Parashewanella spongiae: one gene and its partner. Each later gene encodes a partner of the first gene's protein in a complex. Links are inferred from orthologs where the notes say so. Each region holds a gene or a part of one and is shown in the gene's direction. Other genes may lie near its edges.

Region 1 (6,321 bases):
CCCAGAGTCCTTGTCTCATTATTACGTAACAGCAGCCGATGGTCGTTCGATTCCTTTATCTAGCCTAATTGAGATTGAAATGATCACCGAACCTCGCTCTTTGCCTCATTTTAACCAGATGAATTCTCTAACTGTTGGTGGTGTCGCCAAACCTGGTGTGGCAATCGGTGATGCCATTAGTTTCTTACAAAACATCGGCGACAATGAATTGCCCAGAGGTTATCGCTATAGCTTTTTGGGTGAATCACGCCAATATGTCACTGAAGGCAGCGCCTTGTACACCACTTTTGTATTAGCTTTGTTGATCATCTTTTTAGTGCTCGCCAGTCAATTCGAGAGCATTCGAGACCCATTTGTCATCCTAATCTCCGTACCTTTAGCTATCAGTGGTGCCTTAATTGCGTTAGGTTGGACGCATATCTTTGGGTTATCGTCGATGAACATCTATACCCAAGTGGGACTCATTACTTTGGTCGGCTTAATCACTAAACACGGTATATTGATGTGTGAAGTCGCTAAAGAAGAACAACTACATAGAGGGTTTGATAGGATTGAGGCAATAAAATATGCCGCTTCTATTCGCCTTAGGCCAATTTTAATGACGACAGCAGCGATGATAGCAGGTTTGATACCTTTGCTCATGGCTGGCGGTGCAGGTGCTGCCGCTCGTTTTAATATTGGGTTAGTGATTGTCTCCGGACTTGGGATTGGCACCATATTCACCTTATTTGTGTTACCTGTGATTTATTCTTATATCGCAGAAAAACATGAAGCATTGCCTGTATTTGACGAAGGTTAATGGTAATCAGCTAATCCTCAACGCAGCATTACGTAGAAAGACTTTTACATGATGCTGCGGTATCATCTTAATTAACATCTCCAATAATTGAATAGACTATGTTGAAACCTAAAAAGATTGAAGAAATTGCTAAGCAACTGACAGATAACATGCCAGCAGGGCTAAAACAGTTTGCTGGAGAGTTTGAAGAAAAAAGCAAACAAGTATTACAAAATCAGTTGATGAAGCTAGATTTTGTTTCTCGAGAAGAATTTGAAGTACAACAACATGTGTTGTTAAAAACGAGAGAAAAGTTAGAGTTATTACAATCTCAAGTTGCAGAGCTTGAACGTCAGTTTAACGACCAAGTAAAGTAAAACTATTGAGATCAGACTTATTCTGATCTCAATTTTCAGCATACAAGTAATGCTAAGGGATCTAGCGATTTAGAAGGTACCAGTCTTTGTCATACCAGCGAAGGCTGGTATCCAGTGACTTTTATAGAAAAAAGCAAAAGCCCTAAACTACCGACATACAAAACTATCGTAACTTCGTTTCCAGCCTGCGCTGGAGTGACACGAACTCATCGATATGCTTTCTTCCGCAACTTTCCTAACGTTCTGAATTATCCTTATCATCAATTCTATGTTCTGGCTTTACTTCTTCTGACTTACGCTCAAAATCACCTTCAAAGGTATTATGGTCATTCGGGCCTGAACCATTTGAAGAAAATGGATTGTGACCCGATTGATTAAATTGACCTTGGTTCACCATGTTTACTCGCATTCTTTTAAACATGAAAGCCGCAATAGGCGCACGAGTAATGGGTGTCAAAAATAATAAACCAATAAAATCAGTAATAAACCCAGGTAACACTAGAAATACCCCAGCGATGGCCAGCATCATCCCTTCGACTATTTCTTTACCAGGAGTTTCACCATTAGCCAATTTCGCACGTACATTGTGCAAGGTTTCAAGACCTTGACTACGTACTAATGAACCGCCAACTACAGCGGTAAATATGACTAAACCAACAGTATTCCATGTACCTATTACACCGCCGACATGGATCATCAAAGATAATTCCAATACTGGGATAAGAATAAATAATAAAAGCAGCACAGGTAACATGAATACACCAAATATTTTAGAGTCTATGAATAGTTTATTGGGGTAAAACGGTCTAATTTCAAGTCTAGGCACAAACTACTCAATAAAATAGTGAGTTAAAGTTAATTGAGACTTAATGCAAATCAAGCATAATTATAATTAACATAGTAATCTTCATTTGAATATTTACTATAAACAGCTTGAGATTTTTGGTTAAACCTAAATAAATCGGTTGGGAGCATTCATATACGCAGAAAAAATTACTGATAGAAAGGCATGAATAGCAGCAAGTAGTGGTTACCGACATACAAAACTATCGTTACTTCGTTTCTACTTGCAAAATTTATAACGCAGCTATCGGTGATTTTGGTAAGTATATGAATGTTCAGCATTCACCTGATGGGTGAATTCGGGTTGTTTAACTTTGTATTTAACTTCAATAGATTAAAGTTAAATTGTGCGTTCAACCGATTTATTTAGGTTAAACAAGAGCTAGATTGTACGTAAGCGTTACTGCACATTTTTTTCAAATATGCGACGCTACCATTTTTGTATTTCGACTGGATGAAAACAACGATATCCCATGAAAAAATTACTTAATCTCCTTTTTATTAGCTTTTTGGTATGTGTGCCAATAGCTCACAGTGAAGGCATTTTTGATAACGGAGGGGGGAGCTTTTTTAACTCTGAGCCCGAATTACTACCAGTAGAAAAAGCATTTGATTTTGAAGCAAAGCAGCAAGGTAATATTGTTAAGTTAAGCTGGGTGGTGGCTGATGGCTACTACATGTATAAGAGTAAACTTAAATTTGAAAGCCAAAATGCGACTTTAGGAGATATCGAACTACCCGAAGGTAAAATTCACACTGACGAATATTTTGGTGAACAAGAAGTCTACATTAATTTTGTCGAAATCCCTGTTGCGTTAAAAAATGCCATTAAAGACGGTTCTATTACAGTCACCTTTATGGGTTGTGCTGAAGGAAAGCTCTGCTATCCTCCTACCAAGCGTACTGTGCAGCTTTCCGAAGTTACTGACAATCCCGGCACGACTAATACGGGAACGCCGACACAACAAAGTGTTTCTGAGCCAATCACTCAACAAGATTCTTTGAACAAAATGCTCAGCACAGATAATCTATTTTTAACCTTGCTGATCTTTTTTGGTCTGGGTGTTGGTCTGGCTCTAACGCCTTGCGTATTTCCAATGTATCCCATTTTATCCGGCATTATTGTTGGCCAAGGTCAAAAACTCTCGATGAAAAAAGGTTTCGCCTTATCGATGGCTTACGTCCAAGGTATGGCGATCACATATTCATTATTGGGTCTAATTGTTGCCTCTGCTGGACTAAAATATCAGGCGGCACTACAACACCCAGCGGTATTACTTGTACTGGCAACGCTGTTCATCGTGTTAAGTTTGTCAATGTTTGGATTGTACGACCTCAAATTGCCTTCAAAATGGCAAGAGAAGATGAATAATGCGTCAAACAACCAAAAAGGCGGCAACCTCATTGGCGTATTTGCTATGGGCGCAATTTCGGGTCTCGTTGCTTCACCTTGTACATCAGCTCCACTTTCTGGAGTCCTCATTTATATCGCACAAACAGGTAATGTTTTCCTCGGTTTCATTGCGTTATACGTATTAAGCATGGGAATGGGTTTACCTTTGTTAATCATGGGTACATCGGGCGGTAAGTTATTACCTCGAGCTGGAGGATGGATGGAAATCGTCAAAACCATTTTTGGTTTCCTATTGATTGCTGTCTCTATCATGATGGTCGGCCGTATTTGGCCTGGTGTCGTTTCCGATGTGCTGTGGTCAGTGTGGGGAGTCACCCTAACAGGTTACTTGATGCATCAGAATAAAGCATCGCAGTTTAACTGGAAGCAAACTACCCGCTCAGTCATCCTGATCCTTACACTAATGGGCAGTTTCTCTTATGGTTTCCAAGCGGTAATGAATCACCTAGGTTTTAACCTTGCCACTACTGAACATGCCGTTGTGGGCGAGCAAGAAAACCATGGCTTTATACGTGTTAAAACCCTTGCTGATCTCAAATCTGAAATAGCTAAAGCAAGTGCTCAAGAAAAAGTCGTGATGTTTGATTTATATGCTGACTGGTGCGTGGCCTGTAAAGAATTCGAAAACATTACCTTTAAAGATCCTGAAGTTGCAAAACGTATGAATCAAATCGTATTACTTCAAGCCGATGTTACTGGTAACGATGACGACGACATCGAAATCATGGAAAACTATGATGTACTGGGTTTACCAACCTTGATGTTTTTCGACGGACAGGGACAACTTAGAGATGAGTATCGTGTCGCTGGTTTCATGGGGCCCGAAGAGTTTGCATCACATTTAGATTTATTGCTGAAATAACCATTACCTTCCCTTTTTCAGAGGTATTAATTAATATTATTAATGCCTCTGATTATGCTCAACCACATAAATAACTAATACCAATTACAGTAATTAATCTCTCACTCAGCAAGAGATAAAGGTTTTCAGTACAAGGCGCATGTTCGAAGTACTATATTCCCTACAACCGCCATACAAAGCTGGCGTTCAACGCACTTCGTGCTTTTGTCGGGATAATTCAAGAACGTGCAACGCAGTAATGGAAACCTTTAGCCTTGCCCTTCGGGAGCTTGTATGCACACACTTTGTGTTTATAAAGAGTACTTCACAAAATTATCTCAACGTAGATAACTATGTTTTCACCAATTTCGTTTGTACTTTGTACGCATACATAGCTCTGAGTTGAGCATTTAATTACTGTAATTGATATTATTTGCTTAGTTCATTTCTGAAATTTTGATTTTAAGGAATTAAAGTTTGCGCGCCGTGTTATTTCTTCTGGTTTTTTATGGTAGAACTTAGGCCAATTTACTTTTCCTTGGGAATTTAGGTTTTTAGGATTTTGTATTGCCCACTTAAAATTGCTTTCTTTAATGGCACCAATAAAATCATAGGTGTGGCAACGTAATCCCCTTTTGTTGGTTTCTTCAGTAAGACTATCTAGGTTAACAGTATTGTCATCAATAAAATGGACTTCGTCATATTCTTTGCCTTGAGTTTTTTGAAAATCAAGGAATCGTTTTAACCTCCCTCCTTTTTCACTCTGCAGCTCCCTCCATCTTGTATACTGCTTGCTATTCAGGCCATAAGGTTTAGGAGGAATTTCATCGATAGTAATATCTCTTCCTAATTCAATACCCGCTTGTTGTAGTTTAAAGCGTGTTCCTCGTCCGTTTGTCAATAATAAAATTTTGGCACCTTGTGCTTTTTCAGTAATTTTTGTAATAACCGCTTTAAACTCTGACGGACCACCGATTGCATCAACTTTAGAGTTGTCGGAGACATGCTTACCGCTCACATCATCAAATTTTATCTTAGCGGCTAATATCACTTCATCAACATCGAAAATGATTAAAGGTTTACTACCTGTAATACTTTCAGGGATGGCATTAAAATCCATAACATTACGATGGTGAGTTCGATGTTTGCCCACCTTTTCAATTTCATTTTCTTTAACAACCAACGGATTATGGCTATTAAGTTTTTCGCTTAGCTCTTTAGCTACCTGACTAGCGCCGTGGAATTTTGCCATGAGTTTTTGCCAAGGCGTTGCATATTTAACTTTAAAGTTTGCTCCATCGTGGCTAACTAGAAACGTTTTATTTTTTAATTTTCCTGTGGTTGGATGGCGCATGGTAAACGTCACTCTAAAACGTTCACCTTCAAGTATCTTTGTGTGATCCACAATATTTTGTAGTTCACTAGGCTTCATTTTTTCAACAAGCGGTTTTTGCCAGTGGCCTTTTATGGGTGTGGTCATCCGTGAACTCAAGAATAATTAACTATATTTATAAGTATAGTAACAACTTTAAAACCTTGAGCGAGATTATCTCTTTTCTGTAGATACCAACAAAAAAGCCATACATTTCATGTATGGCTTTATCCAACTTAAACAATCAGTTGATACTCGGAACGTAATATCTTAATAATTTCATCCTTAGGATGTTCTGGGACCTTAATCTGAGTCCCTACTGCTTTACTCGCAATGTCTAAATAAGTTTTTGATACGTCCATCATCGACTTTAGCGGTAAAGCATTATTACGCGCTAAAGCTTCACGTTCAGGCATACGTTTTTTATTTAATAAGATATCTGGATCAGGAAAGTGGCTTAATAACATTTGACGAAAACTTTCTTTTGAGTTTTCAACAACCCTTCCATTTCGGTACGAGGTACCATCCCAAATACGTGAAGAATCCGGTGTTCCCACTTCATCCATATAAATCAATTTTGAGCGGCCATTTTTGGCGATTACGTAACCAAATTCAAACTTAGTATCTACAAAAATTTGATCCAGTTGTGCTAATTTATCTGAGATAAGATCAAAGCCTTCTTTCAATAACTTTTCA
Region 2 (2,942 bases), 4.1 Mb from region 1 along the record:
ACTCAGCGATAATACATTAGCCTCCTATCGTACTGATCTGCGTCACCTTGATAAGTTTGTTCAACAAAAGCGTGCTTCACTGACCACTGCTACTCGTGCTGATATACAAGATTTTCTAGAAAAACGTTTCAGTGACGGTGCATCTAATGCCAGTAGTGCTCGGTTACTCAGCAGCATGCGACGATTATTTCGTTACTTACTCACAAAAAAAATCATTACTGAAGATCCAACAGCCTTGGTTCAATCGCCTAAACTCTCAAAACGATTACCAGAAAGCTTGACGGAAATCGAAGTCGAAAAGCTACTAAACGCCCCTTCGAATAACGATCCAATCGAAGCTCGAGATGCCGCGATGCTTGAGCTATTATACGCTACCGGGCTTAGAGTCAGCGAATTAGTATCATTAACAGTTGAGCAACTAAGTTTACGTCAAGGCGTAGTGAGGATAACTGGTAAAGGAGGCAAGGAGCGCTTAGTCCCGTTAGGAGAAATTGCCACAGAGCAAGTTGAACAGTACATAAACTTTGTCAGAAATGATTTATTAAAGAATAAACCTTCTGACGTGTTATTTCCTTCTAAACGCGGCACACAAATGACCCGCCAAACTTTCTGGCATAGGATCAAAACGTACAGTATCCGCGCTGGTATCAACGCCCATTTATCACCACACACATTAAGACATGCTTTTGCCACTCATTTACTTAACCACGGGGCCGATCTCAGAGTAGTACAGCTTTTATTAGGTCACAGTGATTTGTCGACCACACAAATATATACTCACGTGGCTAATGCTCGATTACAAGAATTACACAGTGAACATCATCCTCGTGGTTAGTACAACATTGCCAGAAAGCAGCGAAAGCATTTGATTATTAAACTATTAAACTCATGCACTTTCATTGTTTACAGGTATAATTACCTGAATAAAGAATCCTTCATTTGCTTTAGTTAAAATAAGCTTGTAACTTTTAAGCAAATACTCAGGTCTAAAATATAAGACTCTAAACCAGTTAGATTAGGACAATCCATGAAGTTACCCCGTATTTTGTCATTGTTAAGTATATTAGCTGTGACTTCCGCCTTCGCCGCAAACCAGACAGTATCATTACCTGACGCTGATGCAATTAAAGCCAAACTTCAAAATTCAATTGGGGTGAAAGTCATCGCGATGCAAGACTCGCCAATTAAAGATCTTTATCTTGCTATGACAGATCGCGGCATACTGTATATCAGCAAGGACGGCTCAAAAGTGTTGCATGGCAACATGTACGATTTAAATAATCGCATGAAAAATTTAACTGAAGCCGCCATGGCGAAACCAAGAGTTGAACAGCTTAAAAAGTTTGAACCTGATATGTTGGTCTATAAAGCTAAAGACGAAAAACACGTGATAACCGTATTCACAGACATCACTTGTGGTTACTGTCGTAAATTGCATAATCAAATGCAAGAATACAATGATGATGGCATTACAGTTCGCTACTTAGCCTTTCCTCGAGCAGGAGTTCCCTCTAGTGTAGCTAGCGAAATGGAAGCCATTTGGTGTGCCAAAGATCCGCTTAAAGCTATGACCGATGCTAAAGCTGGCAAAGACGTTACCAATAAAAGTTGTAATGCTAACATTGCCCAGCAATACGAATTAGGGCAAAGCTTTGGCGTAAATGGTACGCCTGCTATTGTTTTAGATGACGGCACGCTCATCCCAGGTTATCAACCGCCTGAACAGTTATTGAAAACCATAGAAAACCACTAAAAAATCCGCTAGGATTTGGAAAAGGCGGCTTAAGCCGCTTCTTTTTTATGTTCTTCATTCTTGATCAATTTGGAACTTTCTGTGCATTATAATGTTATTCGTCGTCCAAATGTTGATGACTCACACCTGCCTGCAACCTTACCATTTTTATTAAAACAGCTGTACGCACGCAGAGGGGTTACTGTCAGGGACTGTAACAGCAGCCTAGCGTCGTTATTACGTCCTGATACTATGAAGGGTCAACAACAAGCCGCAACTTTAATTTGTGACGCTATCGAATCTAACAAAGCCATCATCATCGTCGGTGACTTTGATGCCGACGGCGCGACATCAACTAGCATTTGCTTATTGGCGCTGAAGATGATGGGTGCCAAGCGTGTCAGTTATCTCATTCCAAATCGCTTTGATTACGGTTATGGTTTAAGCCCTGAAATCGTTGAAATTGCCGCTCAACAAGGTGCCGAACTGCTCATTACTGTTGATAACGGTATATCTTCCATTACCGGTGTTGCTGCAGCTAATCAACTCGATATCCCAGTAGTGGTTACTGATCATCATTTGGCTGGAGATACCCTTCCTGAGGCGGCAGCCATTGTCAATCCAAACCAACCTGACTGCCCTTTTGCCAGTAAGGCTATTGCTGGAGTTGGGGTTGCCTTTTATTTAATGAGTTCAATTCGTGCTGAGCTTAAACGTCGAAATTGGTTTGAATCTCAACACATCATTGAACCTAATCTTGCTATTTTATTAGACATTGTCGCATTAGGAACCGTCGCCGATGTCGTCCCTTTAGATTCAAACAATCGCATCATCGTCGAAGCGGGTTTACGCCGAGTTCGATCGGGTCGCTGCCGAGTAGGGATCACAGCCTTGCTTGAAATTGCTAAAAGAAATCCACAACGAGTAGTTGCATCCGATTTTGGTTTTGCTGTAGGTCCTAGACTTAATGCCGCTGGTCGGCTTGATGAAATGTCACTCGGTGTAGAATTGTTACTTTGTGAGGACATCAATAAAGCACGTACCATGGCCGCTGAGCTTGATGGCTTAAATCAAGAACGCCGTGAAATCGAAGCGGGGATGCAACATGAAGCCCTCGCAAAATTAAAACAACTCAATATTAATGACGACAACCTGCCCCAAGGGTTAGTCGTATATCAACAAGATTGGCATCAAGGTGTGATCGGCATTT

Evidence for each region.
Region 2: the proteins of E2I05_RS02510 (region 1) and dsbC are in contact, whole or in part, in a crystal structure (PDB 1JZD), measured with the Escherichia coli proteins. The link is inferred for Parashewanella spongiae from one-to-one orthologs.

The regions. Positions count from the first base shown.
Region 1 is NZ_CP037952.1:708,045-714,365, reverse strand. The notes cover bases 1,881-4,872. They hold E2I05_RS02510 (protein-disulfide reductase DsbD), read left to right. Parts: upstream 1,881-2,471; coding sequence 2,472-4,274; downstream 4,275-4,872. Other genes in these bases: E2I05_RS02505 (hypothetical protein), read right to left, coding at 4,696-4,872; E2I05_RS02515 (FxsA family protein), read right to left, coding at 1,881-1,909. Also shown: E2I05_RS02525 (multidrug efflux RND transporter permease subunit), read left to right, coding at 1-799; ubiquinone biosynthesis accessory factor UbiK, read left to right, coding at 898-1,155; more of E2I05_RS02515, read right to left, coding at 1,391-1,880; more of E2I05_RS02505, read right to left, coding at 4,873-5,733; E2I05_RS02500 (phosphoribosylaminoimidazolesuccinocarboxamide synthase), read right to left, coding at 5,862-6,321. UniProt on the Escherichia coli protein: Required to facilitate the formation of correct disulfide bonds in some periplasmic proteins and for the assembly of the periplasmic c-type cytochromes.
Region 2 is NZ_CP037952.1:4,813,675-4,816,616, forward strand. Bases 1-2,890 are described here. They hold dsbC (bifunctional protein-disulfide isomerase/oxidoreductase DsbC), read left to right. Parts: upstream 1-1,027; coding sequence 1,028-1,753; downstream 1,754-2,890. Other genes in these bases: xerD (site-specific tyrosine recombinase XerD), read left to right, coding at 1-835; recJ (single-stranded-DNA-specific exonuclease RecJ), read left to right, coding at 1,835-2,890. Also shown: more of recJ, read left to right, coding at 2,891-2,942. UniProt on the Escherichia coli protein: Acts as a disulfide isomerase, interacting with incorrectly folded proteins to correct non-native disulfide bonds.